One region of the Exiguobacterium sp. s128 genome, then DNA from elsewhere that is predicted to be linked to it. Evidence: riboswitches for the same ligand, from Rfam matches in the RefSeq annotation. Region 1 holds a riboswitch; each other region holds the start of a gene.
What was found. Region 1 has a riboswitch for S-adenosylmethionine ahead of KNQ13_RS10040 (LLM class flavin-dependent oxidoreductase). Riboswitches for the same ligand answer to the same signal wherever they lie in the genome.
Positions count from the first base shown of each region.

Region 2: linked by a shared signal. The riboswitch ahead of KNQ13_RS02405 (methionine ABC transporter ATP-binding protein) and the one ahead of KNQ13_RS10040 (LLM class flavin-dependent oxidoreductase) in region 1 are both predicted to bind S-adenosylmethionine.
Region 3: linked by a shared signal. The riboswitch ahead of KNQ13_RS11865 (methionine ABC transporter ATP-binding protein) and the one ahead of KNQ13_RS10040 (LLM class flavin-dependent oxidoreductase) in region 1 are both predicted to bind S-adenosylmethionine.

Region 1 covers NZ_JACSMT010000023.1:33,428-45,052, forward strand. The annotation lists gene KNQ13_RS10020 (YczE/YyaS/YitT family protein) at 1-487, opposite strand, end outside; gene KNQ13_RS10025 (DUF817 domain-containing protein) at 638-1,423, shown strand; gene KNQ13_RS10030 (DUF2325 domain-containing protein) at 1,508-2,770, shown strand; gene KNQ13_RS10035 (DUF975 family protein) at 2,838-3,476, shown strand; SAM riboswitch class I at 3,595-3,700, shown strand; gene KNQ13_RS10040 (LLM class flavin-dependent oxidoreductase) at 3,773-4,831, shown strand; gene KNQ13_RS10045 (ATP-grasp domain-containing protein) at 4,828-5,775, shown strand; gene KNQ13_RS10050 (SRPBCC family protein) at 5,879-6,337, shown strand; gene KNQ13_RS10055 (PhoX family protein) at 6,438-8,315, opposite strand; gene KNQ13_RS10060 (ABC-F family ATP-binding cassette domain-containing protein) at 8,552-10,177, opposite strand; gene KNQ13_RS10065 (prohibitin family protein) at 10,478-11,350, shown strand.
Region 2 covers NZ_JACSMT010000003.1:98,023-109,647, forward strand. The annotation lists gene KNQ13_RS02375 (cysteine desulfurase) at 1-1,040, opposite strand, end outside; gene sufD (Fe-S cluster assembly protein SufD) at 1,042-2,319, opposite strand; gene sufC (Fe-S cluster assembly ATPase SufC) at 2,338-3,123, opposite strand; gene KNQ13_RS02390 (MDR family MFS transporter) at 3,280-4,506, opposite strand; gene KNQ13_RS02395 (MetQ/NlpA family ABC transporter substrate-binding protein) at 4,577-5,404, opposite strand; gene KNQ13_RS02400 (methionine ABC transporter permease) at 5,436-6,101, opposite strand; gene KNQ13_RS02405 (methionine ABC transporter ATP-binding protein) at 6,098-7,120, opposite strand; SAM riboswitch class I at 7,201-7,306, opposite strand; gene KNQ13_RS02410 (bifunctional cystathionine gamma-lyase/homocysteine desulfhydrase) at 7,366-8,532, opposite strand; gene KNQ13_RS02415 (PLP-dependent cysteine synthase family protein) at 8,525-9,448, opposite strand; gene KNQ13_RS02420 (S-ribosylhomocysteine lyase) at 9,445-9,909, opposite strand; gene KNQ13_RS02425 (class I SAM-dependent methyltransferase) at 9,913-10,551, opposite strand; gene KNQ13_RS02430 (thioredoxin family protein) at 11,102-11,380, opposite strand; gene gcvH (glycine cleavage system protein GcvH) at 11,481-11,625, opposite strand, start outside.
Region 3 covers NZ_JACSMT010000033.1:19,706-29,137, reverse strand. The annotation lists gene KNQ13_RS11900 (SDR family NAD(P)-dependent oxidoreductase) at 1-693, opposite strand, end outside; gene KNQ13_RS11895 (C40 family peptidase) at 762-1,445, opposite strand; gene rho (transcription termination factor Rho) at 1,807-3,171, shown strand; gene KNQ13_RS11885 (type B 50S ribosomal protein L31) at 3,269-3,514, shown strand; gene KNQ13_RS11880 (DedA family protein) at 3,550-4,182, opposite strand; gene KNQ13_RS11875 (thymidine kinase) at 4,378-4,998, shown strand; gene KNQ13_RS11870 (alpha/beta hydrolase) at 5,070-5,828, opposite strand; SAM riboswitch class I at 5,894-5,996, opposite strand; SAM riboswitch class I at 6,246-6,349, shown strand; gene KNQ13_RS11865 (methionine ABC transporter ATP-binding protein) at 6,435-7,466, shown strand; gene KNQ13_RS11860 (methionine ABC transporter permease) at 7,456-8,106, shown strand; gene KNQ13_RS11855 (MetQ/NlpA family ABC transporter substrate-binding protein) at 8,139-8,960, shown strand; gene KNQ13_RS11850 (M20 family metallopeptidase) at 8,988-9,432, shown strand, end outside.

The DNA of each region.
Region 1 (11,625 bases):
TCCGCATCATCCGGATCGACGTTCCAAATCGCTCAGCAAGCGTCAAGGTCAGTCCGTCACGGGGTCCGGCGCCATACCCGACAGCGACATAAAGCCCCGCACCGATTCCAATGATGAAGATACCAGTGATCAGCCAAAGCGTATTTTGCCAAACGGATGAAAAGGAGGGTAAGAGACCGGAACCGAGGACTAAGTTCATGAACACCCCGACGAAAATCGCATTGACGAGCGTGCCGACCTGCGGGGTGATCCGGTCGAGCAAATACTTGACGAATACCAACAACAAGCCGACAAGGAGGATGATCGTCCCGACGGAAAACGGTGTTTTATTTTGGAGACCAAGGTGAAGAACGTCCCACGTCGAGACGCCAAGTTGTGCCGTGATCATCATCGATGAACCGACGGCAAGTAGAAAAAGACCAAATAAGAACAATGCCCATTTTAAGACGGAACGTAACAGCCAAGACGTTTGAAGGGTCTGCATCATTTACGGATAACACCTCACTTCTAGATTAAAATTGATTCATTAACTGTATCATGTTTGTGAACAAAATCGAAGCGAATCCGATATTTTCCATCTTTAGATGGAGGGAATGGGGATGTCGTATCCGTATACTAAGGAAAAGGGGGCGTCGTCTTGCAGAAAATTCGGCATTTCATCCGTTTTACATATCTTGAAGCCATCTGTTGTGTCTTCCCGGTCGCGATTTTCTTTGCGCTTGCAACATCCCGTTATCTGCCGTCTGAACCGATTGCCCGTTATGATTTGTTGCTGCTCTGGTGTCTCATCGTGCAAATTGTTTTGCTCGTGACACGGTATGAAACAAAAGAAGAGTTTAAACTGATCTTAATCTTCCATGCGATTGGTTTAGGTCTTGAATTGTTCAAGGTCCAGGTCGGTTCCTGGAGTTATCCGGAAGAAGCGTGGAGCAAAGTTATGGGTGTTCCGCTCTATGCCGGCTTCATGTATGCCAGTGTCGCGAGCTACATCTGCCAAGCTTTCCGCCGGTTTGATCTCCGTGTCACCGCGTTTCCACGTCCTGCACTCGCCTTAGTGATAGGTCTCTTAGTCTACTTGAATTTTTTTACCCATCACTGGTTACTTGATTTCCGCTGGATGTTGATGGGACTGGTTGCACTGGTCTTCTTAAAATCCTGGGTCTATTACCGCCTGAATGAGACCGTCTACCGGATGCCGCTTGTCCTGTCGTTCGGTTTGATTGCCTGGTTCATCTGGCTGGCAGAAAACATCGTGACGTTTTTTAAGGGATGGGTTTATCCGAATCAGGAGGAAGGCTGGGAACTGGTCGACTTCGGTAAACTCTCCTCCTGGTTCTTACTTGTCATCATCACGATTTTGATTGTTGCCGTCGAAAAATACCGCCTGGGTGATCCGTCAATCGAAATTAAACGTGAACCTTAAACAAAAAAATACCGGGTCATTTTTAGACCAACCTTGGCTAAACTCACTTGCTATAGTTGAAAAAAAGCAAAGGGGTTGTTGAAAATGATGCAACAGATCATGGAGCGAGCGAAAGATTTGGTCGCAAGTAAATTACAGATTGTTGAAACGGCAGAAGACTGGGAGTTGCTGCTCGAGGAAATCCGGGGAATCGACGAATGGATCCAACTATCGCGTTATTACACACCACGCAAGAATCAATCCGGACTTGTCGAACCGGTAAAGGATGAACCGGCACCATTACTCAGTCAGAAGCGGGAAGTAGCGGAACCGACCTTCGAGCAACGATACACGTACACGTTTGTCCGTGAGCTGAAAGGAGGCTCGTTACGGGAATGGCCGAACAGTCATATCTCCGAAAAAGAGATCCGTCAGTGGAATCTTGAGCATGGGATGGAAGTCCGTGTACAAATCAGCCATCAAGATCACCGCCGGACGTCACTGGAAGTGCTCGCCGTCATCGCAACCGATCAAATGAAGACGCTTGAGGAACGAATTGTCTTCGAGAAATGTATCGTCAAGAATCACGGTATCATCGAGTCGACAGTCGAAGGACCGTTGAAGGATGAGACGGGGAAACCGTTTTATTACGCAACACCGGTGGAAGACATGCGATTCTTTCAATTGAAGGAAGGACAACTCGTCGATCTTGTCATGTGGAAAGGTCATCCGGAAACGCTGACGATTGTTTGGAAGTATGCCTTTCAATATGAAGAACCGATCGTCCAGCCGTTGAGCTCGTCACAGGATACGAAACGAGCAGGTTCAACCACCGAAGTGATCGTGACACCAGAATCAAAGAAATCTACCGGTCGTTACGCCAAACAAATGAAACGAAAACCAAACATCAAAAAAGCACGACAAGTCCGTCAGATCCGTGAAAAAAAGCAACAATCGATTGCGCCACTCGTCACGACTTCTTTACCGGGACAACCAATCGACTTCATCGATAAGAAGCCACTTGATTTTGCATCTTTTGAAGGAATGCGTCTCGTCATCGTCGGGAATGAACAACAGGCGCCCGTCTACCGGACCTTTTTCGCCGAGACAGGAATCGAATTGATTCATCTTGCGGGAGACGCCCAGTCGGCTAAGAAAATCGCCAGCCTGGCTAAAAAGACCGATGCCATCGTCGTTATCACGAGTCGTGTCTCCCATGCTGCGTCAGCACATGTCATTGCGCAAGCGAAAAAATATAATATTCCGTTTGCGATGGAACGACTGGACGGTCGCCGTTCACTTTATACGGCCTGTCAGCGTCAGCTTGAGAAAGCCCGCCTGAATCAGTTAAAAACAGGGAAATCCTGAAAATAACTGAAACTCCTTGTGCGATTAGCCGTAAATAGGAGTAGAACTTATTTTGAGGAGGATCTCCATGATAAAAGAATTAAAATTATCCGCACGTGAGGCACTCAGTGGACGTTGGGTCTTCATGGCACTTATGTTTTTACTGTTTCTTATCATTCAAATGATTCCAACTGCCTTTTCTTCTGATCCTAACGAAGACTTTCAGTTCATCGATTTGATTGGATTTGTGCTAAGCATACTTCTCCTACCGCTTGCGATCGGTTGGGCATGGCTCGCAATGTCTGTCTCCCGTAAAGAAGACGCAAAAATCGTTGATTTATTCGAACCGTATAAAATTTTCTTGAAAGCAGTTGGTCTTTCAATTGTTCAAGGTATTCTTCTTGGATTGTGGTTCTTACTGTTAATCGTTCCCGGAATCATCAAGTCGTTTTCGTATCTGTTGACGTTCTACATCCTACGCGACGAGCCGTCGATTGGAATTTTGGATGCGATCACCCGTTCACGCCAAATGATGGATGGCCATAAGATGGAAGCCTTTATGCTCGTCCTCTCATTCATTGGTTGGTTCCTGCTCGGCTTGATCACCATCGGAATTGCCTTCCTCTGGGTTGGACCTTATTTCAGCGTCACGCTTGCGAAGTTTTATGATCGGATCCGCGGCGAGGTAGCACCCATCGAGGAATCAACGTTTGTTGCCCCATATTAAGACAACGAGGATGAGAGCCCAGCTCTCGTCCTTTTTTATCGCTGTTTTTAATTCCGATTGGAAAACAGGGTTTAATGGTTGCTTTACTCTGCTAAAAAGTGTACGATAATTCCAATAATTCTTATCAAGAGAAGTCGAGGGAATGGCCCGAAGACACTTCAGCAACCCCGCAAGCAGCGGAAGGTGCTACTTCCTAAAGGAATCTTTTCCTTTACAGATAAGAGCAGACACGATCAATCCGTCGCTCTTTTCGATTTTCGAGAAGAGCGACTTTTTTAATGAGGGGGACATAGCGGATGGAGTATGGATTTTGGTTGCCGATTTTTGGAGGATGGTTACGGAATGTCGAGGACGAACAGATGCCGGCGACATTCGATTATGCGAAACAGGTCGCACAAACGGCTGAACGAATCGGTTTTTCGACGACGCTGATTGCGGAGTTGAATTTAAATGATATTAAAGGACTTGAAGCACCAAGCTTAGAAGCCTGGACGACGGCAGCGGCGATTGCCGCAACGACGGAACGACTGGAAATCATGACGGCCGTCCGCCCGGGGTTCCATAATCCGGCGACGACGGCGAAGATGGCAGCGAACATCGATCAACTCAGCAACGGACGATTTACGCTAAACGTCGTCTCGGCCTGGTGGGAAGAAGAGGCCCGGCAATACAACGGCATTTTTACGGCCCATGATGAACGGTACGCTCGGACCAAAGAATTCGTCACGATCATGAAAGGGTTATGGGCAGACGCCTCACCATATAGCTTCGATGGCAACTACTATACGCTCGAGCAGACACAACTGCATCCGAAGCCGGTTCAACGACCGGGCATCAAGCTGTATGCCGGTGGAGAAAGCGAAGCCGGAAAACAAACCATCGTCGAACAGTGTGATGCCTATGTTATGCATGGGGGAACGGTTGAGGAAGTGACCGTCAAGATTGAGGATATGAAAACGCGTCGACATGCAACAGGGCAACCACCGCTTGAAAGTTTTGGCCTTGCTGCCTACATCATCTGCCGGGATACAGAAGAAGAAGCGGTTCAAGAATGGCAACGGATCACGGACGTCAAAGAAGACAGTGCCGGTTACGTCGGCTACGACGACTTTGTCAGTAAATCGCAACTCGAGCAACAGGTAAAACGGAATGATTATTCGGTCTCAAACCGCGGACTCCGTCCGGATTTAATCGGGACACCGGAACAGATTGCCGAGCGGATTCTCGCCTTTGAAGAAGTCGGTGTCACATTGTTGTTGTTACAATTTTCACCGCAACTTGAAGAAATGGAACGCTTCGCACGCGACGTCATGCCGCTTGTCGAGGAAAAACGAAAGGTAGGTCAAACCAAATGACAAAAATTCATATCTTACACGAAAATCAGGAATGGACGGATCATCTGATTAAACGACTCGAGGAACTGGAGTTGCCGTATGAACAGTGGCATCTCGACGAAGGGCAAGTCCCGCTTGATGAAGTCCCGCCGGAAGGCGTTTTCTACAGCCGAATGAGTGCGTCGTCGCACACGCGTGGCCACCGTTACGCACCGGAATTGACGGAAGGAGTGCTCGCTTGGCTTGAAGAACATGACCGGACCGTCTTCAACGGAACGCGTGCCCTACGTCTGGAAGTCAGTAAAATCAATCAGTATACGGCGCTTCGAAAAGCCGGTATCCGGGTCCCGAAAACAACGGCTGCCGTCGGTCGCGATCAAATCGTTGAAGCGGCAAAAAATATTGGTGTGTCCTCGTTTATCACGAAACACAACCGTGCCGGAAAAGGACTCGGCGTCCAGCTGTTCCATTCGATTGAAGCGCTCGAGACGTATCTCGATGGTCCGACCTTTGATGAGCCGGTCGATGGCATCACGCTGATTCAAGAATATATTCAAGCGCCGGAACCGTATATCACGCGTTGTGAATTCGTCGGCGGAAAATTCGTTTACGCCGTCCAAGTCGATACATCAGAAGGCTTTGAACTGTGCCCGGCGGATGCGTGTGTGATCGATGACTTGTTCTGCCCGGTCGGGGAAGAAGCACCGCAAACTCCGATGAAGTTTAAAGTCGTCGACGGATTTAATGATCCGATCATTCAAAAGTATGAAGCATTCCTGCAAGCGAACCAAATCGCGGTCGCCGGGATCGAGTTCATCAAGGATGCAGACGGAACGATTTATACGTATGACGTCAATACGAATACGAACTACAACTCGGATGCGGAAGCGGCTGCCGGTAAGTTCGGCATGTTGGAACTCGCGAAGTTCCTTGGGCATGCGTTAGAGCGTCAAACTGTAAAATAAGAACCATTCACCGATTGAAATGAGCCAAATACCCTGTATGTGACGTAGTCTGAAGTTAGAACTACACACATCAGGGTATTTTTTAATAAAAGGAGGTGTTGGGATGGTGACGTGGCACGAAGAAAAAATCCTCGACGTTCCGATCGAGGAAGCCTGGCATATCTTTGATCACGATCGGTTGCAACGCCTGATTCCGGGTGTCGTCCAGCACGAGGTGATTGAGCGGAAACCGGGTGTCGTCGGTTCGACGTACCGGCAAACGTATATGCAGGGGAACCGCCTCGAGACATACATCGTGACGGATCTTGCCTATACAAATCAACCGGACTTCAAGCAAAATACGATTGGCTTTACCCTCGCTAAGATTTTTAAGCTCGAGATGACGTTTACGTTAAAGCGGCTTGACGAAACAAGTTGTCAGCTGATTTATACCGGGAAAAACGAAGGGGCTAATTTTGTTGGACGAAGTCTGCTGTCGCTTGGAGGCGAACGGGAGACGGAAAAAATCGTTCAAGGATTACTCCGGCGTGTGGAAGAAGAGGCCGGTCAGTTGCGTGCGTGATCAACAAAGAATCATTCTTTCACGCGAGACACAAGCCACCTCCCTTCATTCCTTTTAATCGAGAGACACCCTCATTTTTGAGTCAGCCTCTTTCGTTGTCTTAACGATGAGAATACGATTTCTGACCTGTCGGCAGACCAGACAAGTAACCGACACCACCTGTTTTTTGAATGCCAATTCCTTCTTGCATCGCTTGTTCCAGTTTCTTCGGATCAACGGCTGTGATCTGCTTCCCGTTTAACCCTTCACCCGGATGTTGGTAGTTACTGAGCAGGTAGCTGTATCCACCGACACGGTCAAGTGACCGGAGTCCTGTTGCTTCAGCACCGACCGGGACGGACAGAATCCGTGAGAGTTTTTTCGTCTTCAAATTATACGCCCAGACGAAGTTATTCGTATGCAACGAGCTGTCTTCACCGATGAAAAGTGTGTTTGATGTTGCCGAATAGGCCAGATTATCCGGATTTGCGACGAGATTCGGGTTCGCCGTATTGCCGTACGCATCCGGCTTCGCTAAATCCTCACCGATGACGAGTGCCTGCATGTTCGTTGGCACATAACGGCTGTCGATTCCTTTGGCACGCCCGAGATCGATTTCAAAGGTCGCACCGGATTCGCGTTTCTCAAGCTGAATATCGTCTTGAACGGCACCGTCTTGTTTTTCCGTACTGCCGGAAACATACGAAAGAGCGATATAGGCTTTTTTGTCCTCAGCGTTGACGGTGATGCCTTCCATCTTGTTGAACTCAGACGTTGCTCCGAGCAACGCACCGTAACGACGCGATTCGAGGAAAGCCGCTTCTTTTTCCTTGCCTGGTTTTAACTTCAGATACTCGACCTTTTTGCTGGCAGCTGTCTTGACTGCTTTAAAGCCAGGTGCTGGAGCATCAGCCGTCTCAAAGATGTCACTAAACTTAGTTCCTTTATCGATTAAACGTTTCACTTCTTTATCGGATGCATGTCCGAGCTTGATCCATTCGAGATCCCCGGCGCCGCCTTCTGTCGCCTTTGTTTGATTGAATTTAGCCGCGTACAGTGTTCCTTGTGAGAAGTCTTTCTTTTTATCAGCGACGTACATGAACATCATCGTATTGTTGCCGTCATCGCCGAAGATGGCCGTTTTTTGGTCCGGCAGAATCTGCATCATCTCGTGTGAGAAACGACCAGTACTGTAGTGTTTGACGACCGACGATTTTCCTTTGCGGTCCACCGAAATTTCCGGCGTGAAGCCATAGAAATAAGGGTTCGCTTTTTCTTTTGTTCCGAAGTAACGTTCAGCAAAGGCGTTAACTTCTTTATAGGCAGAAGATGTCGGATCCGACTCGAAAGCCCGTGCGTCCGGTTCGTATTCTTCTGAGCCAAGGTGCGTGCCCCACGGCGTCGTCGAACCGTTACATGGTGTCCAAAGACCGTTGACGTTCTTGAAGTCGATTTTACTCGCTTTCTTGACCGCAAGTTTCCCGGTCTTTTTATCCTGTACGACTTCTGTCAATGTCATCGAAGCGGGCAGTCCCTTGACCTCATTTCCGGCGTTATCGATTGAATCGTACTCGAAGTGGGAGACCATGTACTTTTTACCATGGACTTCAAGCAAACTGTTTGAATCCGGTGCATCCGAGACGAAGGCTTCCGGCTTGTCCGGGACGCTCCGGTCGATGATCGGATCGCCGTTGACATCGATTGGTGTTCCGGCGGCAATCATCGCACCTTTATTTTCGACGATCTTATCTTGTGATAAGAACAATTGGTTGTAGTTCAGTGGCTTGATTTCTGTTTTACCGTTTTGATACGTGACTTTAACCTTAGCTTCCGTATACGTTTTGACCATTTGATTGACTGTGCTTGGTGCATCCATCGATAGAAACTCAACTTTCTTGATATCGCGTGCTGCACGGGATGTATGGGCATCAGCGAATGTTGGAATCAGACTCGATGACAGGACAGCTGCGGATAGACCGACGATCAGTGTTCGTTTCATAGTGATTTCCCTCCAAGTTGTTTGTTGTCTTGCTACTTTCTCATTTAATCAGTTGATTATGAAGAGGATGTAAACATAACAGGACAGTTGTATTTCACTTGGTTAAGTTTCTATTTACAAGAGATGACGAGATCTTTGCTTTCAAAGTAGCATAGGTACGTGACGTTTTCTCCAATGATTTACTTCAGTTTACAAAAAAGAGACCCGATCCGCTAGGACAGGTCTCTGTTCACTGATTAGTTCGTTGCGTACAACGTAGTTAATTGCTGTTGAACGGATTCGTTGTTGAGGTATTCATCATACGTCGTTTCTTTGTCGACGATACCGTTTGGCGTCAATTCGATGATCCGATTCGCGATGGTTTCGACGAACTGATGGTCATGCGAGCTGAACAGCATCGCACCTTTATAAGTGATCAACCCATCGTTGAGTGCCGTGATGGATTCAAGATCCAAGTGATTCGTCGGATCATCCAAGACGAGAACGTTTGAACCGCTGAGCATCGCTTTCGATAACATACAACGGACTTTTTCTCCCCCGGATAAAACAGAAGCTTTTTTCATGACTTCTTCGCCTGAGAAGAGCATCCGGCCGAGGAAACCACGGAGGAACGTGTCGCTCTCATCGGCTGGTGAATACTGGCGTAACCAGTCGAGGATCGTTTTGTCTGATCCTTCGAAGAAAGCAGAGTTATCTTTTGGCAAGTACGATTGTGACGTCGTGACGCCCCATTTAAATGTCCCGCTGTCTGCTTCGACTTCACCCATGAGGATTTTAAAGAGTGTCGTGATTGCAATGTCATTTTGGCTGATAAAGACGACTTTATCTGTTTTGTTTAATGAGAAACGGACATTGTCGAGGACTTTGACACCATCGATCGTCTTCGAGATACCATCGACGATCAACAGATCATTTCCGATTTCACGTTCCGGCGTAAAACCGACGAACGGATAACGGCGTGACGATGGACGGATATCATCGAGTGTGATCTTATCGAGCAACTTCTTCCGTGATGTCGCTTGTTTCGCTTTTGAGGCGTTCGAGCTGAAACGGGCGATGAAGGCTTGAAGTTCTTTGATTTTTTCTTCTTTTTTCTTGTTTTGGTCGCCGGCCATACGTGAAGCAAGCTGACTTGATTCGTACCAGAAATCATAGTTTCCGATATACAGTTGGATTTTCCCGTAGTCGAGATCGGCCATATGCGTACAAACGTTGTTGAGGAAGTGACGGTCGTGGGAAATGACGATGACCGTATTTTCAAACCCGATTAAGAACTCTTCAAGCCATTTGACGGCTTTCAAGTCAAGACCGTTGGTAGGCTCATCGAGCAACAGGATGTCTGGTTTACCGAACAACGCTTGAGCGAGCAAGACTTTGACTTTCTCGCCGCCAGTTAACTCGGCCATCGTTTTCGTGTGCAGGTTTTCTTTGATGCCGAGACCCTGTAAGAGCATCGCCGCTTCCGACTCTGCTTCCCATCCGTTCATTTCTGCGAACTCACCTTCGAGCTCAGCGGCACGCATGCCGTCTTCGTCCGAGAAGTTTTCTTTCATATAAATCGCATCTTTTTCTTTCATGACTTCATATAGACGTTTATGTCCCATCATGACCGTTTCGATGACTTGGAACTCTTCATATTCATAATGGTTCTGACGAAGGACACCAAGACGTTCGCCCGGCGTGATGATGACGTCTCCTTGTTGCGCTTCGATATCACCGGCAAGAATTTTAAGGAATGTGGATTTACCGGCACCGTTTGCGCCGATGAGACCGTAGCAGTTACCTGGTGTAAACTTAATGTTGACGTCTTCGAATAATTTGCGGTCCGCAAAGCGGAGACCGACGTTTTGTACTGTAATCATATAAAGAAGAACCCTCGTTTCTAGTGTGTGATGTGCTGTTACGAGTGTACCACAAAATGATACGTCTCGTTTCAAGGACAAAGTTCTTTACATCTTAGACCGGATTCACCAAATTAGCAACCTCACTTTTTAAAAAATGAAACATTTTCCAATCTGAGGCGTAAGAGTAGTTAGAACATTCATGAAGGAGGAGGACGGCATGGCAGTACTTTTCACGTTGTTATTTTTTGCACTGATCGTCTTGCTGGCCATTGAACTGTATAAGTATATTCAGGATAAAATTGATAAAGGAGACTCCAAATGAGAGAAATTAAACCGAAAAAACGTATTAGGCCGTCGATGATCATCGCAGGTGTGATTGTCGTCGCACTTCTTGCGATGACACCATTCATCGTCGAACAAATCGAACCGGGACAGGTCGGGGTCGTCTACAAACCGTCAAGTGGTGTCCAGGATGAGACACTCTCGCAAGGATGGCATATCGTTTCGCCGATTACACGCGTCACGGAATATCCGATCCGGACACAGACCAAGTCACTCGACAACATGACACTGGCAACAAAGGACGGTAAAAACATCGTCGTTGACTTTACGTACAGTTTTTCTGTCTCGCCTGATCAAGTGACGGAAGTATTCAATAAATTTGGTCCTGTTGAAATTGATGAGATTGCAGCCGGTTACTTAAAACAGCGTCTTTATGATGCGTCACGTGAACAGATTTCGAAAGTCACCGTCCTCGAATTATTCGGAGAACAGTCGGGTAACGTCTCAACAAGCATTCAGACACAATTTGCCGAAGATGTGAAAAAGATTGGCTTCATCATCGAAGACGTCGCACTCGGTGCACCAAAACCAGATGTGAAAACGCAGGAAGCAATCGATGCACGGGTGAAAGCTTCACAGGAACTCGATAAAAAGAAGACGGATCTTGCGATTGCGAAAGCAGAAGCGGAACGTCTGCGGGTCGAAGCGAAAGGGGCAGCGGATGCCCGACTCATTGAAGCACAGGGGCTCGCGAAAGCCCAAAAAGAATTACAGAAAACGTTGACGGAAGAAATGATTCAGTATGAAGCCGTCAAGAAGTGGGACGGAAAATCACCGCTCGTTAGTGGATCGGGCAGCATGGTCCAACTACCGATTCCGGATCAGCAAACAACAACAGAAGAAAAGTAAGAAATGGGTACGTCTTTCGATTGAAAGGCGTATTTTTTTTGCTGAAAATTTAAAAGGAAACTGTAATTCTGAAAAAGTAAAATAAAGTAAAAAGTTAAGTGGAAGACGCTTAAAATCATATTTCAAGAAAAAAATCTGTAAAGTACCTTTTTAAAATACCCATTAATTGGTTTATTTACCTGTTTTGAGGCTCATCACCATAACACGTGGTTGCTATTTTAACGACCAAGCTCAAGGCGCAATCTCAAAAAGAATCGTTCGAGGTTTCGGTAGCC
Region 2 (11,625 bases), on a different contig from region 1:
GTCGCGACATCATGCGCATGGACATCACCGAGATTAAAGGTGACGAGACCCACCCGTTCTTCCGGACCGTAAATCGTCAGCCCTTCGATGTCACGCATTTGTGCCATCGCATACTGGGCAAGCTCACGTTCGTGGGCTTCGATGTTACTGAGTCCGACTTGTTCCAAGAAATCGATTGCCGCTGATAAGCCGACTGCTCCTGCAATGATTGGTGTTCCTGCTTCGAACCGGTACGGTGATGGTTTGAACGTCGACTCTTCAAGCCCGACGTAGTCAATCATCTCGCCTCCGAATTCGACCGGCTCCATCGCATTGAGTAATGCTTTTTTGCCGTACAGGACACCGATACCCGTTGGTCCGCACATCTTATGTGCCGAAAACGCGAGGAAGTCACAATCGAGATCCGTGACATCGATTTGTTGATGCGGTGCACTTTGCGCCGCATCGACGACCATGACGGCACCAACAGCGTGCGCAAGTTGTGTCACTTCTTTGATCGGATTGATTGTCCCGAGGACGTTTGACACATGGGCCATCGCCACAACCTTCGTCCGATCTGAAATTTGTTCCTTGACGGCTTCGATCGTCACACGACCGTCCGCTGTCAAATCGACATATTTCAGTTTCGCTTTTTTCTTTTTTGCGACTTGTTGCCATGGAATGAGATTCGCATGGTGCTCGAGATACGTAACGACGATCTCGTCGCCTTCTTGCACATGCTCCATTCCGTAACTCGACGCGACGATATTGATCGCCGTCGTCGTCCCGCGGGTAAAGATAATCTCTTCATGGTGTTGCGCCTTGATGAAACGACGTACGTTCTCACGCGCACCTTCGTACGCATCCGTCGCTCGTGTTCCGAGCGTATGGACGCCACGGTGCACATTCGAATGAACCGTCTTGTAGTAGTTCTCAATCGCCTCAATGACGACGAGCGGCTTTTGTGACGAAGCCGCACTATCTAAATAGACGAGTTTCCGGTCATTCACCTGTTGGTCAAGAATCGGAAACTGATTGCGGATGGATGCATCGATTCCCATATTAGTTTACTTTCCCTTCGATCACTTGAACGAGACGTTCTTTGACAGAGTCAATTGCGAGTTCGGAAACAACCGGTTGTAAGAAACCATGAACGACAAGACGTTCTGCTTCTTTCCGTGATAAACCACGGCTCATCAAGTAGTAGAGTTGGAGTTCGTCGACACGGCCGACAGATGCCGCGTGTCCTGCCATGACATCATCTTCATCAATCAAGAGGATCGGGTTCGCGTCACCACGTGCCTTTTCAGACAACATGAGCACACGTTCCGTTTGGACACCGTTTGATTTTGAAGCGCCATGGTGAATCATCGATGTTCCGTTGAAAATCGATGTTGCGGAATCTTTTTGAACACCGTGAATCAAGATGAAACCTTCCGAACCTTTACCAAAATGGTCTGTCCGGACGTTAAAGTTTTGTTTTTGATCCCCACGACCAACCGTTACGGCTTTCGTGTCAGAGAACGAATCGTTACCGACGAGGTGTGTTTTCGTTTCTGTGATTGTGTTTCCGTCATTCATGTGACCGAGTGCCCATTCGAGCTTCGCGCCTTGTTTGACGACACCGCGACGGTTCATATATGTGACGGCACCCTTACTGAGCGTGTCGACACCACCAAAGAGGACTTTCGCATTGTCTTCGACGAACACTTCCGTAACGACGTTGACGTTGTGCGCTTCTTCGCCATACGACACGAAACTTTCGATATACGTCAATTCGCTGTCTTGATCGGCAATGATGATCGCATGGTGGTAAAGTGCACCGCCTGCTTGTTCCAGCGTATAGATGGCTTGCATCGGAACCGTCAACTTCAGGCCTTTTGGTACATAAAGGAACGTACCGCCGTTCATGAGTGCTGCGTTCAGTGCTGCCAGACGATCTTCGTTGACGTTGACGCCTTCTGTCATGAAGTACTTCTCGACGAGCTCTGGATGATGTTTCATTGCGTCAACGAGCGTCGTGAAGATGACACCGTTCGTCGCTTCGCTGTTTTGCGCGTGAACGAGTTGTCCGTTACGCGTGATCAGCATATGGTCACGGTTTTCACCGATTAATGTTTCTATATCCGGTGTCAGACCCGTTACTGTTTCAAGATCCGCTGTTCCTTCTGTGAAGTTCCAGCCACCGATTTTGATTTTTTCTACTTTTGGCAATGCGAGCGTTGGGGCAAGATCCAGTGCGTCTTGACGCTTAGAGATCATCCAAGCGGGTTCCCCTAAGCGAGTCGCACGTTCTGCCACTGCCTCGCGATTTACTGCAAGATTCAGTTCTACAGTCATCATGCTTCCTCCCTCGTGTTACGCTTTTGTTTCGATTTCGACTTCTTCGATGCCGAGTTCTTTTTTAACCCAGTCATAACCTTCTGCTTCTAAACGGTGTGCGAGTTCTTTCCCACCCGACATGACGATTTTTCCGCCCATCATGATGTGGATGAAGTCTGGCTCGATATAGTTCAAGAGGCGTTGATAATGCGTGATGATCAAGCAGCCGAATTCAGGTGAACGCATTTCGTTGACACCTTTTGCGACGACTTTGAGTGCATCGATATCAAGACCTGAATCGATTTCATCAAGGATGGCGATGGATGGTTTCAACATCGTCATTTGGAGGATTTCATTCCGTTTCTTCTCTCCGCCTGAGAATCCTTCGTTGAGGTAACGGTGTGCCATTTCGCCCGGCATTTCAAGAAGACCCATTTGTACGTCGAGTTGACGGATGAATTTCATGAGTGAGATTTCATCGCCTTCTTCGCGGCGTGAGTTGATCGCTGAACGCAAGAAGTCTGAGTTCGTAACGCCACTGATTTCGCTTGGGTACTGCATCGCGAGGAACATACCAGCTTGCGCACGTTCGTTTACTTCCATCTCTAAAACGTCTTCGCCGTCAAGTGTGACGGATCCAGATGTTACTTCGTAAGTCGGGTGACCCATTAGTGCAGAAGCGAGTGTTGATTTACCAGTCCCGTTTGGTCCCATGACCGCGTGGATTTCGCCGCCTTTGATTTCTAAGTTGACGCCTTTCAAGATTTCTTTGCCGTCGATTGCAACGTGTAGATCTTCAATCTTTAAGTGTGAAGCCTTCATATAGAATCCCTCCATCTATTCATTTCGTGTCTGACGATTCAGTTCACGAGAGTTACTAATTTAGTATCATTCTAATCTTAATGAATCATACCACATTATTCAAGCGTCATCGCTCATGGTTTTTTCTCAAAATGGAGCCCTTCAGTGAGAATGACTTCAAAGTGAGACGACTTCTTTCTCTTCTTCCGGTTTCAATTGACGATGAACCCGCTGTGACAGTAGGAGCAGTGGTATTCCGAGAACTGTCAAGAGGGCTAAGACGCCAAAAATCGGCAGGGGACGTTCTGCTCCAAAATAAAGTAATAATTGTCCGCCGACGACCGGTCCGACCGATTGACCGATCGACGTCAACCCCATCGCGCCGAAGTAACTTCCCCGTAATTCCGGTTTCGCAAAGCTGTCCGTCAAAATGTCGGTCATCGTAAACATCATCACCTCTCCGCACGTGAAGATAAACATCGCGCCAATCATCAACCAAACCGTTCCGGCGGTTCCCATGACGAATAATCCAACGGCGACGGTCGCAATTCCGACCGTGATCGAAACAAGCGGTGACGTTTTGACACCAAACTTCATGATCGGGTACTGAACGACAAGCACCGTGATCGCATTGATCGTGATCAACAAAGCAAACAAACTCGTCCCACCGGATAATAACGTCGTTGTCGTCAAAAATTGTGGTAACGTCGAGTTAAACTGGCTGTAACCGAAGACACCGAAGATAATCCCTGCTAACGCAAACGTAAACGCCACATCGGTTTTCAAAAGACGAATCGTCGCTCCAAATGATACTTTTTTCCCACCATGACTCTCCGTGATTGGATGCCGCTTAAACAAAATGAAGATGGCGAGTCCATATCCGAGATAAACAGCTGCTGTTATATAGAAAGTAACCGCCGTATTTCCTGCACTGAGCAGCAAGGCAATTCCCGGTCCGATCGCCGCCGCGATGTTGATGCACGTATAACGAATGTTAAAGACAAACAACCGGTTTTCTTCATCCGTCGTATCGCTGATCAAGGCGCGAGCAGATGGTTCAAAAATCGACCGGAAAATCCCGTTTAACGCACTTAAGATGAAAAATGCCCAAAACGTCTCGACTTGCGCCAGTCCGATAAAGACGAGGACGAAACCAAATGTTCCGCTCAGCATCATCGTCCGCCGTCCATACCGGTCGGATAACGTTCCCCCGACAAAACTCATGACGAGACTCGCGATGGCTGAAATACTGAGAATCCAACCGACATCAACTGGACTGAACTTCAAGACGACGGATAAATAAATCGCAAAAAACGGCATCGTGATGAATGTCCCGAGCCGGGCGAAAAATGTCCCGAGCAACACCCCGACCGTCAAGGGATGAAGCTGTTTCAAACGTTGCATAAAAATCCCCCTTCCACAAAAAAATAATGCATCCTTCCATTATATAGGAAGAATGCATTAATCGAGCAGATTATTTACTGACTGGGACGACTGCCCCTTTGTATTCTTTCGTGATCCAGTCTTGTGTTTCTTTTTCATGCAAGATGTCGACTAAATCTTGGACTTTCTTTTCGTTCTCGTCCCCTTCACGTGTCACGATCAAGTTGACGTATGGTGAATCTTGTCCCTCTAAAGCAATCGCATCTTTTAATGGATTGAGTCCGTTGTCAATCGCATAGTTCGTGTTGATGAGGACTGCATCCCCTTCATTGTTTTTGTAAGCTTGCGGGAGAAGTGCTGCTTCGATATCTGCTTTGAACTTCAGTTTTTTAGGGTTTTCAACAACATCTTTGACTTCTGCGTCTGATGTTTTCCCGTCTGCTAGTTTGATGAGTCCTTCGTTTTGGAGCAATGTCAAGATTCGACCATGGTCCGCAACAGATGAACTCATTAAGATTTGTGCGCCGTTTGGCAAGTCACTCAATTTTTTATATTTTTTAGAGTAGACGCCGATTGGCTCGATATGAATCCCGCCTGCGCTCGCAAATTTATACGCTTTGTTTTCAGCCATCTGTGATTTCAAGTATGGTTCGTGCTGGAAATAGTTCGCATCGAGTTCTTTTTCAGCTAACGTTTTGTTTGGTAACACATAGTCGTTGAATTTTTTGATTTCTAACTTGTAGCCTTTTGCTTCATACTCTTTTTTGACATGCTCTAAGATTTCAGCATGCGGGACACTTGAAGCGCCGATGACGAGTGTTTTTTCATCGCCTGACGATGATCCCTCACCACATGCTGCAAGGCTGATTGCTAAAACGGAGACAGAGGCTGTCCCGACAAATTTTTTCCAAAGTTTCATGAATGATTCCTCCAGTTATAGTTAAGTTTTTTTATCGTTTGTCGATTTTTTTAACAAGTACGTCGCCAATGATCTGAATGATGAAGACGATGACGAGAATCAATAATGTCGCAACGACAATGATGTCGTTTTGAGTACGTTGGAACCCATCGATGAAGGCCAAGTTACCGAGTCCCCCACCACCCACTACTCCGGCCATTGCTGTGTAACCGACGAGGGCGACGAGTGTCACTGTGATACCAGAGACGATCGCAGGTAATGCTTCTGGAATGAGTACCTTATAAATGATTTGGAGTTTTGTTGCCCCCATCGATTCGGCTGCCTCAATGACTCCTTTATCGACTTCACGCAAGGCAAGTTCGACCATCCGTCCGTAAAACGGCGCAGCCCCGATAATCAAAGCCGGGATCGCTGCGGTTGATCCGATAATTGAACCGGTCACGAGTTTTGTCACCGGGAACAATAGGATGATCAAAATGATGAACGGAATCGACCGGAAGATATTGACGAAGAAACTGAGAATCCCGTAAAACGTCCGATTCTTAAACAAGAGTTCCTCGTTGGTCGCATACAACAGCAAACCGATCAACAGTCCGGCGACAAACGTCACGATTCCGGCGACACCTGTCATATACAACGTATTCACCGTTTGTTGCCCCATTACTAACCAATCTACATTTTCAAACCACTTGCTCATCGATGATCGACCTCCACTTCAACGTCACTCGCTTGAAGTTTGGCGATGACCGCTTGTGTTTCCTGTTCTGCCCCGATCAACTGAATGAACAGCGTCCCGAGTGCCCCGTCCTGCGTTTGTCCGACGTTCCCGCCAATGATATTAAATAATAAGGTCGAATCTTTCATGACTTCGGCAAGAATCGGGCTCTCAGCAGTCGAACCGACAAACGTCAACTGAACGATTTTCCCGGTCGGATACCGTTCCCGCAATTTCGTAAACGTCAATTCGTTTTCTGCTGAAGACGTCAACTGTTTGACGAACTCTTTTGTCATCGCCTGTTTTGGATGACGGAACACTTCGGCGACCGGTCCTTGTTCGACGATTTTCCCGGCTTCCATGACGGCGACCCGGTTACAGATTTTTTGAATGACGTGCATCTCGTGCGTGATCAAGACAATCGTCAGTTTCAGTTTTTTGTTGATATCGACGAGCAACTCTAAGATCGAATCCGTCGTTTTCGGATCAAGCGCACTTGTCGCTTCGTCACATAATAAGACGTCCGGGTTAGAAGCCAGTGCCCGGGCAATCCCGACCCGTTGTTTTTGACCACCCGATAGTTGCGACGGGTAAGCGCCTTCTCGTCCGTCGAGTCCAACAAGTTGAATCAGCTCGGCGACCCGTTCTTTACGGCGTGCTTTCGGATAACCACCGAGTTCGAGTGGGAACATGATGTTTTCTTCAACCGTCCGCGACCACAGCAGGTTAAAGTGCTGGAAGACCATCGAGACGTTTTTGCGGACGCCGCGTAATTCTTTTGGACGTAACGTCGTCATTTCGACTCCGTCGATTTGAATCGAGCCACTCGTCGGAGTTTCTAACATATTCAGCAATCGGATCAAGGTGGACTTCCCTGCTCCCGAATAACCGATTATTCCAAAAATTTCACCGCGCTCGATTGTTAAGTCGACATTGACGACGGCTTCAACCGATCCGCGCTTCGAGCGATAAATCTTTCCTACATCCTGTAAGCGAATCAATACTGTCCCTCCTAAACGTAAAAAAAGTGCGCACGTTTTAGAGCAAACGCGCGCACTTTTTCAGTACACAAAACCATTTGCTCTCATCTTGCAGACATTCGTCTGCTGGAATTAGCACCACTTCGGAATAAATTCCGCGGTTGCCGGGTTTCATCGGGCCAGTCCCTCCACCACTCTCGATAAGAGTTATCGGTATTTAGTTATTTTTAATATAATCTGAATATTAGCAGGGCTTATTTTGCTTGTCAAACAGTTTTTTCTGAAACTGGTTTTAACAGACTGAAAGCACGTGCTAAATCTTCTTTTAAGTCCTCTGCATCTTCCAGTCCGACCGAAATCCGGACGAGTCCGTCCGTGATGCCGAGCTCAGCGCGACGTTCTGCTGGAATCGAGGCATGTGTCATCCGTGCCGGAACGGAAATCAAACTTTCGACTGCGCCGAGACTCTCGGCAAGCGTAAAGAAGTGTGTCGCTTCGACGAGTTTCTCCGCGTTTTCCGCTGATCCGACATCAAAGCTGATCATGCCGCCAAAACCAGTCGCCTGTTTTTGTTGTGTCGCGTGACCCGGATGTGACGCGAGTCCCGGGTAGAAGATGTTTGAGACGACATGTTGGTCCTGTAAGAACTGAACGAGATCATGTGACGTTTCTTCGATCGCATCCATCCGGATACCAAGCGTCCGTAAACCACGGACAAGCAAGAAGCTGTCTTGTGGTCCAAGGATGCCGCCAGTCGAGTTTTGAATGAAGTGAAGATCTTCACCAAGTGCATCGCTGTTGACGACGACGAGTCCAGCGACGACGTCTGAGTGACCGCCGATGTATTTTGTTGCACTGTGCAAGACGATGTCTGCGCCGAGTGCAAGTGGTTGTTGCAAGTAAGGTGTCGCAAACGTGTTGTCGACGACGAGTTTCAAGTTATTGCGTTTCGCAATGTCCGCGACAGCTGTAATGTCCGTGACTTTCAACAACGGGTTCGTCGGTGTTTCGACGTACAGCATTTTCGTGTTGTCTTGAACCGCAGCTTCCGTCGCGGCAAGATCCGTCGTGTCGACGAATGTCACATGAATGTTGAACTTCGGTAAGACACGTTGCATCAAGCGGAACGTTCCACCGTAGACGTCATCGGTCATGACGATATGATCGCCTGACTCAAGCAGGTTGAAAACAGCATGAATCGCTGCCATTCCTGATCCAAACGCAAAACCACGTACGCCGCCTTCAAGATCCGCAATCAATCGTTCGATGCTTGTCCGTGTCGGGTTCGCTGTCCGTGAATACTCATAGCCTTCTTTTAACTGACCGATCTTCTCTTGTTTATACGTACTTGTTTGATAAATCGGAGGTGTAACGGCACCTGTTGCTCGATCGACACCTGTTCCCCCATGAATCAATGCTGTCTTTTTACGCATGTGTCTCGTCCACCTTTTCAAAGATTTGTTGGCTTAAATACCGTTCGGCACTGTCTGCGAAGACGGTGACGATGGTACTGCCGGGAAAACGATTTGCAATATCAAGCGCTGCTGCGAGTGCCGCGCCGGCTGAACTGCCGACGAGCAACCCTTCACGAGCCGCCAGTTCATGGACTTTTGTGAAGGCATCGTGATCAGAAATCGTATGAATTTCATCTACTAAGTCGCGGGATACAAGACTTGGCCATTTGGCCGTCCCGATACCTTCCGTCTTATGCGGTCCGGCCGGTCCTCCGTTGAGGACCGAGCCTTCCGGTTCGACGATGGCACCTTTTGTCCCGAGACGTTCTTTTAAGAATGCCGCTGTTCCGGCAAACGTTCCACCTGACCCGCATCCGGCGACGAACCAATCGATATGATCGAGTTCCGCCATCAGCTCAGGACCAAGTGTCCGCTGATACGTGACCGGATTTTCTTCGTTTTCGAATTGAAGCGGGACATAACTGTTTGGAATCGTTTGTCCCAGTTCTTTTGCTTTATCAATCGCGCCTTGCATATCGAGTTCAGTCGGTGTGTTGACGACAGTCGCGCCGAGTGCCCGCATCAACGTCTGTTTCTCCTGACTGAATTTTTCAGGAACGACACAAATGACTTGTAAGTCATATTTTTTAGCGGCGAGCGCCAAACCGATGCCGGTGTTGCCGGCAGTCGGTTCGATGATCGTTCCGCCTCGTGTCACGTGTCCCTGTTCGATCGCCGCATCAACGAGTTGAATGCCCAGGCGGTCTTTGACGCTGCCCCCAGGGTTCATCCATTCGAGCTTCGCCAAAATCCGCGTACCAGCAGGCAAATCGAATGAAGTAATCTCGTAAAGCGGCGTATTTCCGACGAGGTCCCGGACTGACTTCGCGATCATCCGAAGACGATGTCCCATTCATCACGACCGGCAAGCATTTTCTCGGCATAGTGCTTCGCTCCTTTAAGGTCGTGGGCGCTTGCGAATCCACATTGGACTTCGTTTTGCGCTGGAATTTCTTCTGCTTCTAAGACGTCTTGAAGTGTCTTCTCGACGAGTTCACTCATTTTTTCGACCGAATCGAAGTTCATCATCGCCATGTAGAAACCTGTTTGGCATCCCATTGGCGAAACATCGATGACATCGTCTGAATAGTTACGGATGTTTTCCGCGAGTAAGTGTTCAAGCGTATGCATCGCACGCATCGGCATTTGCTCGACGTTTGGTTGTGTGAAGCGGATGTCGTATTTGACGACTTGATCGACCTTACCGTCTTTATAACCGGCGACGCGGATATATGGTGCTTTGACTTTCGTATGGTCCAAGTTAAAACTTTCTACGTTCATTTTTTTGAGTGTCATGATTTATTCCCCCATTTTCTCGGCTTCTACGAGCCAGACGAAGTGATTGTATTGTGTGAATGTCACGTCGAATCCACGTGACGCAAAAATATCTTCCATGACTGGAATCAGTGGATAAAACTCCCGTTCCAAGTCTTCTGCCAAACCGTTGAACCCTTGTGCTTTTGCTTCTGCGATCGTCTGCAAACGTGCTTCTTCCGATACGAACATCGTGTCGGCATAGACGATTTTTCCGTCGTGCGGCAAAATTTCCGCCATCAAATCAACGGCTTCTCCCTTTTCCTCATCCGTCAGATGATGAAACGCATAGGTCGAAACAAAACTTTTCGCATGATCTGCCGTAAAGGACAGGAAGTGTCCATCCTGCACAGGTAACGTTGGAATCTTATTGATGAGGATTTCCCGCATCTCCGGGCTCGGTTCCACCGCCAAAACGTTTTGGTGCCGCTCGAGCAATCGCTGGGTCAGGTTCCCTGTTCCCGCCCCGAATTCGACGACCGGTGAGATCGCTTTTGTTGCCACTGTATCTAATATTTCTTCATAACGACGAAAGACTTCTTTGTACTCCGGATCGTGCCCCGTCACTGTGTCGTCGTATGTTGACGCCCACTCTGTAAATACATCCATAAAACGTACTGTCATGCCTGTTCGTCCTCCGTATCTCTTTTTTAATTCCGACTAATCGGATATGAATTAAAGTAATTTACCTTAATCGAATTGTAGCAGGGAGCATTCTGCTTGGCAAGGCGACTGCTTGAAAATCTTTCGAAAACAAAAAAAAGGCGCTGCCGGTAAACCGGCAACACGAATAATGTGGTTAGAAATGCCACGAAGGAAAACCCAGCTCTGATACGAACTTCTTCGTTCGTCGCATCAGAGGACGGCGCCTTTTCGATACATAAGCCAAGCTGTCCTCACATCCAGATTACCTGTTCCAATCCAAGGATCGTCTTCTTGTGCCGCTTCGTCTTTGGGGGACGACTTAAGGGGAGACAAACAAACAATCCTGGATTTTTTTGAACGGTTTTGAAATGAAAAGAAACAGTCGAGTTACATCTCTGCCAGACTTCCTATAAAAGCATTTCTAGAAGTTGATATGAATATACCATTCATAATTTATGATTGTCAACGGATTATTGTAAATATTCCGACAATTTAGCGTAAAGAGAAATCTTTTTTTTGATTCCTCTTGTTATTCCGCACAAAATGCAAAGACGTTTTGAACCGACTGGAACGCATAAAGCCTTGATACGACTTGATTTCCTTCGATTTTTAATAAAGCCGGAACACTCATGACCTGTGCCTGTTCTAGAAAATCCGGAATGAAATTTCCGTTCGCTTGTTCAATCCATTCCCCATCTTTTGTTGCTTCGACGATCTCAAGCATCCGACTTGCAATGGCACACGTCCCACACATCGGTGCATAGACATACAACAAACCGTTTTCTGGTGCTGCTGTGACTTCCTTCATCGATCACGTTCTCCTTTCGTATTTCTTGTCTTGTGCCAGTATACAGAAAAAAAGACGACGAGGAAACGAAATCGTTTCCTTGTCCTCTTTTCGTTAAGTATTACTCGTTGATCATCGATTTATAAGCAGCTGCATCCATCAATGCTTCGACTTGCGCTTCATCTGCAATCTCGATATCGACCATCCATGCCCCTTCGAATGGTGACTCGTTGACGAGTTCCGGGGAATCAGACAGTGATTCGTTG
Region 3 (9,432 bases), on a different contig from region 1:
ATACATCGCATTGCTGCGACCGGGTATGACAAGCGTTTTTCCTTGCATATACCCGGTGAACGACAGCTGAGCAACGGTCGGTGCGTCCATGATACCCGGTCGTTTGAACAGACCAGACGTCGCAAGATCGGCCGTCGCGGCGAAGTCGGTATGGGTTGCACCGGGACAAACCGCTGTCACTTGGATGTTGTATGGTGCGAGTTCTTCGGCGAGTGCCTCTGAAAAACTGAGCACGTAGGCTTTTGTCGCATAATAGACAGTCATCAAAGGACCACCATGAAAAGAGGACGTTGAAGCAATCTGAATGATGCGACCTCCACCTTGTATTGTCATCCGCTGGGCGAACATTTTAGTGAGATACGTCAGCGCACGAATATTAACATCGATCATGTTCAATTCACGCGAGAGATCCGTTTCGAGAAATTCACCGTAAAGCCCAAATCCTGCATTGTTGATCAAGATATCGATTTGGAGGTGTTCGGTAGCACGTAACAAGGCTTGGATGTGAAGTGTTTGACCAATGTCATATGGAAAAACTGTTGCCGAACCACCGCGTTGTTCGACGAAGTGTTTGGTTTCAAACAGCTGTTCGACGTTTCGTCCGACAAGTAACAGGTGGTGTCCTTGTTTTGCGTGGAGATAAGCCAGTTCCCGCCCAATTCCGGCGGAAGCTCCGGTAATCAATACATTCATGATCAAATCCTCCTTTTTGTGTAGAAAAAAAGCGATTGAGCCGATGCTCAACCGCTTGGTCATTTGAATTATAGGTATGAACCCGCGCCGACAAGGCGTGAACCCCAGTAACCTGATTTGAAGCTTGAGTATTTAACGCCACCCGTTTCCGAGTTGACCATACTTGTTTTGTTTGTTGCCATTCCGACGTGCTGGATGCCGTTACCGTGTGAGAAGAAGACAAGATCTCCTGGTTGTACGCTAGAAACACTGACTTTTTTAGACGATGCGTATTGTGAAGAAGACGTACGTGGTAATGTTTTACCTGTTGCTTTTTTATAGACATAGCTTGTGAAGCCAGAGCAGTCAAATCCACGAGTCGTTGTTCCGCCCCAAACATAAGGAGTTCCTTTATGTTTAGCAGCTTCGCTTAGAAGGCGTGTACGTGTTGATGAAGAAGTCGTTGATTTTTTAGCTGTTGCAGTAGAAGCTTTGTATGTTTTCGTGTACTGCGTAGACACATAACGTGTTTTTCCGCCGTATGAAATTTTTGTCCAGCTGCCTGATTTACCTTTGTATGTAAATGATTGGCCTGCGTTTACTTTACCGACGATGCTTGCTTTTGTAGAAGGAGCTGTACGAACGCGTAATCCGCTATCTGTGATCTTGACTTTCGTTACTGTCGAAGCTGCCTCAACTTTACCTGTTCCCACTGATGCAAATCCTGAAACCACTAATGCTGCTGCCGCGACCGATGCTAGAAAACGTTTCATATGTGAAATCCTCCATGTCATTTTAAAGTAGTTTTGAAAACCGGGTTATATGATCAATCTCATTAAGTGTTTGTTTAAGCAGTTTGCCTTACAACTGTGTAAGTTTTTCTCTGCACGATTATCTTAGCATGCGGAGACATGAAAACGTTTTTTCAGTTCCGCTACAAAACATGACGTTTTTGTAACATAACTGCAATAATATGCTCGAATATTACAAAGAAGAAATTCCCATTCTTTAAATCACGACGAAAGAGGTGCAAATGTGATACCTTTAATGCACGAAGAAATTATTAAGCTACACTTGTAAAATAAACAGCGAGATCTTTGCAACTGAATTTATATGAAGAATAGGTGAATGCATATGCCAACTGAAAAAACCGACAAACCAGAACGTTCCTATACACTTGCTCAATTGAGTAACCTGACATTAAAAGACTTATATGAAATCGCAAAAGCAAAAAATGTGCCACAGTACCGAGAAGCCCGTAAACGTGAATTGATGTTCAAGATTCTGAAAGCGCAAGCGGAATCGACAGGTCTTTATTTCCTCGAAGGGGTATTAGAAGTCATCCCCGGTAACCCACAGATGCAAAATGATGGTGGCTTCGGCTTCCTTCGTCCTATCAACTATTCGCAATCCTCTGAAGACATCTACATTGCCGCCTCACAAATTCGCCGTTTTAACCTCCGTAATGGAGACGTCGTGACCGGAAAAGTTCGTCCGCCAAAAGAAAATGAGCGGTTCCAAGGTCTTTTAAGTGTGGAAGCCGTTAATGGAGAAGCACCGGATACGGCACGAAATCGGTTATTTTTCCCGGCATTGACACCGATCTATCCGGATCGTCTGATGCGACTCGAAACTGAACCACGTCATCTGTCCGTTCGTGTCATGGATATGATTGCGCCGGTTGGATTCGGACAACGGGGATTGATTGTCGCGCCGCCTAAGGCAGGTAAGACATCTCTATTGAAGGAAATCGCCAATTCGATTCAAGTCAATCATCCGGACGTCGAGCTGATTGTTCTTTTAATTGATGAAAGACCGGAAGAAGTGACGGACATCGAACGGTCCGTACCGGGAGCAGACGTCGTCAGTTCGACGTTTGACGAAACACCGGATAATCACGTTCGGATTTCAGAGCTCGTACTTGAACGAGCGATGCGTCTTGTGGAACATAAAAAGGACGTCGTCATCTTAATGGACTCCATCACACGTTTGACGCGCGCCTATAACTTAACCGTCCCGCAAAGCGGTCGGACGTTATCAGGTGGGATCGATCCTGCTGCTTTCCATAAACCAAAACGCTTTTTCGGTGCCGCGCGTAACATTGAGCATGGTGGCAGTTTGACGATTCTTGCGACCGCGCTCGTCGAGACGGGCTCACGCATGGATGATGTCATCTATGAAGAGTTTAAAGGGACCGGTAACATGGAACTTCATCTAGACCGGAAACTATCCGAGCGTCGGATTTTCCCGGCCATCGATATTCGGAAATCCGGAACACGGAAAGAAGAGTTGTTGTTACCGCAAGATCAACTCGATGCCTTGTGGACGATTCGTCGGACGATGAACGAATCAAACGAGTTTGTTGACAGCTTCTTACGGAAGATTCGTGACACAAAAAACAATGAAGAATTTTTTGTGGAACTGAACAAAGAAAAGAAGAAACCGGTCCGACGCGCACCTGTCAAACCGCGTGTGACGAAAACAGACACAACGACATGAAAATAGGTATTGCGGGTCGTCAAAAAATCGTTTAGTATAGGAAGGTAACTTACTCTGGCTCAGCAAATGAACCAGGGCGGAAGGAGAGAAAACAACCATGAAACAAGGAATTCACCCAAAATACAACAAAGTTGTGTTTATGGATTCAACTACTGAGTACAAATTCTTGACTGGTTCTACACGTTCTTCGAACGAGACAATCACTTGGGAAGATGGAAACGAGTACCCACTCATCCGCGTGGATGTGTCTTCGGACTCGCACCCATTCTACACTGGTCGTCAAAAGTTCAACGCTGCAGACGGTCGTGTCGATCGCTTCAACAAAAAATACGGCCGCAAGTAATTGCGACTTCTGTATACAAAAACAGCCTGTCTCCATCACTGGAGCAGGCTGTTTTTGTATAGGCTGAATTGAGCACGGTAAGCGAGATAGGTTTTAAGCACAAAGGACAGACCGATTGCTCCAGCAGCCCCAACGAGGTACGGCAACATATCCGGGTTGTTCGCAAAATGTGCAACCAGCAAACCGAAAGAAAAGTGACGACCCAGAAAATAACCAGCTCCTAAAAAGAGACTGATCCAGATCAAGGCGCCTGTGTAGGCATAGGTCGCGAAAACTTGAAACGGCATCTTCGAGACACCGGCGAAAAAAGCAGACAGCTGACGTAATCCGGGTATGTAATAGCCGATGATCAAAACGGATTTTCCATAACGTAAAAATCCGGCCTCTGCTTGAAAGATATGTTTTTCGGAAATTCGTAATTTAGGGGCAACCCGGTGCAGCAACGGCATACCAAGTTTCAGACCTAACAAATAGCTGATCGTCATACCGATACAACTCCCGGCATAGGCTGCGAGAATCGTTCCGATCAGAGGTAAATCACCGCGATGCATCCAAAAACCAGACATGACGAGTAACGTCTCATCAGGAACAGGTAAACCAACGATACCACCAGCGAGTAGAACGGCGAGTCCGAACGCTCCATATTGATGGAGGACTTCATGTAGCATGTGATGAATCGGAGTCACCTTCCTTCAAAGAAACTTCTCTTTTATTGTACAGGAAAGAGATACCAGTTGAAATGACAAGATGAAGAATGAGGGAAATCGGAAATAGGTTTTTGATTTTGAGAAGTCAACTCTTTTTCTCAATTTAGATTCGGGCTATACTCGTTAAAGTGACTAATTTAGAGGACGGTGTTTTCGATGATGCATGTGATCAATCAATATGGTTGGATCGAAGTGATTTGCGGGAGTATGTTTTCCGGAAAATCAGAAGAGTTGATCCGTCGTGTCCGACGGGCACAGTACGGCAAGTTACCGGTCCAGGTCTTTAAACCGGCGATTGATGACCGCTACCACGAAGAACATGTCGTGTCGCATGGTGGCAATTCTGTCATCGCGATTCCGATGGCGACGAGCCGTGACGTGTACGTGGCGGTAGCAGAAGAGACGCAAGTTGTTGCAATTGATGAGGTTCAGTTTTTTGACGATGAGATCGTCTCCGTCATCGAGGCGCTTGCGCAAGACGGCAAACGCGTCATTTGTGCGGGGCTCGATCAGGATTTCCGGGCGGAACCGTTCGGGAAGATGCCAGAGTTGCTCGCCCGCGCCGAGTTCGTGACGAAATTGCAGGCGATTTGTTTATCGTGTGGTGATCCGGCTTCGCGGACCCAACGCCTGATTGACGGTCAACCGGCAAACTATCATGATCCGATCATCTTAGTCGGTGCTTCTGAGTCTTATGAACCACGTTGCCGTCATTGTCATCAAGTGCCGGGTAAACCCCAACCGTTACAAGAGTGGAAAAAACAACAACAAAACTAATCCTTTCTTAAAAAGGATAGCGCAACAAAGCTGACAGGACTGTTAGCTTTGTTTTTTTGTTAGCTGAACGTTCAACCCGTCTCGGTCAACCGGCTGAACTGTTCGACGAATCGGATCGTCTCCTCCACAATTGCCTCTTGATCGTAATCGAGCGTCGCGACATGATACGAATTGAGCAGACAATACGTACGTTTGTCGACAGAGCTGATTGTCCGGTGCAGGTAATCGGAGCAACTGGATGGGACGACGTGATCTTCCACAGAATATAAAATAAGGGTGGGAATTTGAAGTGTAGGTAAGTCGGGAACCGTGTCCCGGATCAAGCGTAACAGTTCTGCTGCACACGTGGTCGGGACGAAATCATAAATGATTTCAAAAGCCGGACGTTTGATATCGGGGGCGCTTTCAGGCAGTTGGTCCGGACAATCATCGAACGATAACGCTTCGTACGCTGGGACGGACAGGGCTGCGTTGATCGTGATGATGCCATCGACCGGCAATCCTTCGGTGGCGAGTGCTAAGGCGAGCGTCGCCCCCATCGATTGACCGACGATGAAGATGGATGGACACTGTTTGGCTAACAGGTCAAATCCTTCGCGGACACTTTGTTTCCAGTCTTCAGCAGTCGAAGCGGCAAAGTCACGGAGGTCGGTTCCGTGACCCGCTAAGCGAGGTGCATGGACGGTGAAACCATGTTCTGCGAAGCGTTCGCCTACAGCACGAACACTTTGTGGTGTTGCGTTAAAACCATGACACAACAGAATCCCGACGGATCCACGTTCTAATAAAAAGGCATCAGCCCCTGGTAAAACAGGATAAAGCATACTCATCAAGGTGTCCTCCATTTCAAAAATAAAAAAACTCGTTTGGCTTTGGACGGCAAACGAGTTTCTCGTATGTATCATCCAAAGCGGTTGCTTTGCTGGTCGGAGCACCTTGCGAATTGCAGGTTGCCGTGGAGTCCTAGAGCCAGTTCTCTCGTCCACTCTTGATATATCGTATAGGAATTGTCGGATTAATCATTGTGAAGATAATAGCACTGACGCGAAAGAGTTGTCAATTCGTCTTTGACCGCTATCCGGAACGCTTCTATGATGACGCACAACCCAGGATCTCAATCGATATGGGTCATATGGTTTATTTTTGAAAATATGGTTGACCTTTAAAAGATATACCTGTAATGTAAAAATTAGTTTTACGACATAAGCTTGATTCGAAACAACACACATATGAATTTCATACTGCAACACTTATCCAGAGAGGTGGAGGGACTGGCCCTACGAAACCTCGGCAACAGACTCATTATGAGCACTGTGCCAATTCCATCAGACAGTTGTCTGAGAGATGAGTCGAGTGGATTCTGCCTTTGTGCGGATCCAGGTCTCTTCTTGTTTCTTAAGAAGAGGCCTTTTTGTATTTTTAAGGGGGGAAACGTGGTGATTACATTCAAAAATGTAAAAAAAATCTATCAGACACAAGATCAGTCAATCGCTGCACTAGACGGTGTCGATCTTGAAATTAAAAAAGGTGAAATCTTCGGGGTCATCGGATTTAGTGGGGCCGGAAAAAGTTCGTTGTTACGCTGTGTCAACCTTCTCGAACGTCCAACATCCGGCAGCGTGACAGTCGATGGGCAAGAATTGACGAGCCTCTCGGCAAAACAACTCCGCGAAGCCAAGCAACAGATCGGGATGATTTTTCAACATTTCAACTTGCTGGATTCGAATACCGTCTTTGCGAACGTCGCGAAACCACTTGTCCTGACAGGTGTCAAAAAGGCTGAAATCCATCGGCGTGTCCATGAACTCCTCGCGTTCGTCGACCTGGCCGATAAAGCCGATCATTATCCGGATCAGTTGTCGGGTGGACAGAAACAACGGGTCGGAATCGCCCGGGCACTCGCGACCCAGCCGTCGGTTCTGTTATGTGACGAAGCGACATCGGCGCTTGATCCGCAGACGACACAACATATCCTGCGTTTACTGAAACAGATCAACGAGGAATACGGCATCACGATTTTACTGATTACACACGAGATGGGCGTCATCCGGGAGATTTGTGACCGGGTCGCCGTCATCGAAGCCGGCAAGCTGATTGAGTCGGGTACCGTGTTCGATGTCTTCTCGAACCCGCAGACGGCGACGGCGAAAAACTTCGTCCGGTCCGTCATGCAGGATGAAATTCCGGCGTCCGTTCAACAGTTGATCGAACGACGTGAAGCCAACCATCATATTTATAAGATCAACTTTCTCGGAGCACATACCGGGCAACCGCTGTTGTCACAAGTCGCAAAACGGTTTGACATCGATCTTAACATCCTGCACGGGAGTATCACGGAACTGCAAAACATCCCGTTTGGCAGTCTGCTCGTCGAACTGATTGGTGAAACGGCAGAAATCAGCCGGGCCTTGCAATACATCGACGAAGCCCAAGTCACGGTCGAGGAGGTGCTCGCAGATGCTGGTTAACTACACGGATATTTGGACCGCCTTCCTGCAGACCTTGACGATGGTCGGTCTGTCATTACTCTTTTCGACCTTGATTGGTTTACCGCTTGGGATTTTGCTCGTCGTCACACGAAAAGGGGCGTTGCTCGAACAAGTCCCGTTCTTCAACGTCTTGAGCAGTATCGTCAATATCTTCCGGTCGGTGCCGTTCATCATCTTACTCGTCGCGATCATCCCGTTGACCCGTCTGATTGTCGGTTCATCGATCGGGACACAGGCGGCAATCGTTCCACTCGTCTTTTATGCGGCGCCGTACATCGCCCGATTGATCGAAAGTTCGTTGCTTGAAGTCGACACGGGGGTCCTCGAGGCAGCAAAGGCAATGGGAGCGACACCGTTGCAGACGATTTTCCGTTTCTTATTGCCGGAAGCACTCAGTTCATTGGTCCTGAACTTGACGATTGCGACGATCGGCTTGATCGGAGCGTCGGCGATGGCCGGTGCGATCGGCGGCGGAGGCCTCGGGGACTTGGCGATCACCTACGGCTACCAACGGTTTGATACGACCGTCATGCTCATCACGGTCGGGATACTCGTCATCCTCGTCCAAGGTTTACAGACGATGGGCAACCTGTTGGCACGAAAAATTCGCAGACACTAAAAAACATAGAGAAGATAAGGGAGAGATGAACGATGAAAAAAGGATTAGCGATTGGTGCAGCATTAACGATGGTATTATTTGCAGGGTGTGCGGCGTCCGGGGAAGAGGATCAAAATACGGTCAAGCTCGGCGTCAGCAGCTCGGATACGCAAGTTTGGGAATACGTCGCGAAAAAAGCGAAAAAAGAGGGCATCACGATTGAACTCGTCAAATTCTCCGATTATGTGCAACCGAACCTGGCACTCGCAGAAGGCGAAATCGATGCCAATTCGTTCCAGACGATTTCGTACTTCAATGCCTTTAAAAAAGAACATAACTTAAAGCTATCGCCGATTGCGACGACCGTCATCGCACCGATGGGGATCTATTCGGATAAAGTCAAGGACGTCAAAGATATCCCGGTCGGTGGAAAGATTGCCGTCCCGAACGAGGCGACGAACATGGGACGGGCACTCCTGTTGCTGCAGGAAGCCGGCTTGATCAAGCTACCGGACGACTTTGACGGAAACGGAGCCGTCGACAAAATCGTCGAGAATCCGAAAAAGCTGAAGATTGTCCCAGTCGTCGCCGGGCAGACGCCACGTGTTCTGCCGGATGTATCGGCATCAATCATCAATAACGGGATCGCCGTGGATGCCGGCTTTAATCCGATCAAAGACTCGATTCTCCATGAAAATGCAACAGCGAAACCCTATATCAACATCATCGCGACACGAACGGAAGACAAAGACAAAAAGACGTTGAAGAAAATTGCTTCACTTTACCAACAGGATGATGTCGCGGCCTTCATCAAAAAAGAGTACAAAGGAAGCACGATTCCGACGTTCGTCCCACTCAGTGACATTGGCGAATAATTAAACATCCAAAGGAGCGTGACCCAAATGACGGTTCAGACAAGACGGGAAAACTTGATTCAAACGATTGAGCAGGATATTGAACAAAAACGCGAGTCGTATCTCGAGACGAGTCACCGGATTCATGCGACACCCGAGATTGGGAACGAGGAATATTTTGCCTCGCGCCATCATGCGGAACGCCTGACGGCAGAAGGGTTCGCGGTTGAGCTCGGGGTCGCGGGACATGACACGGCGTTCCTGGCCCGGAAGACTTCGGATAAACCGGGGGCGACGGTTGCCTTCCTCGCTGAATACGATGCTTTGCCGGGGATTGGTCACGCCTGCGGTCACAACATCATCGGCACGACGAGTGTCGCAGCGGCGATCGCGCTCAGTAAAATCATCGATGAAGTCGGGGGCAGTGTCGTCGTGCTCGGAACACCGGCAGAGGAAGGTGGACCAAACGGCAGTGCGAAAGGCAGCTTCGTCA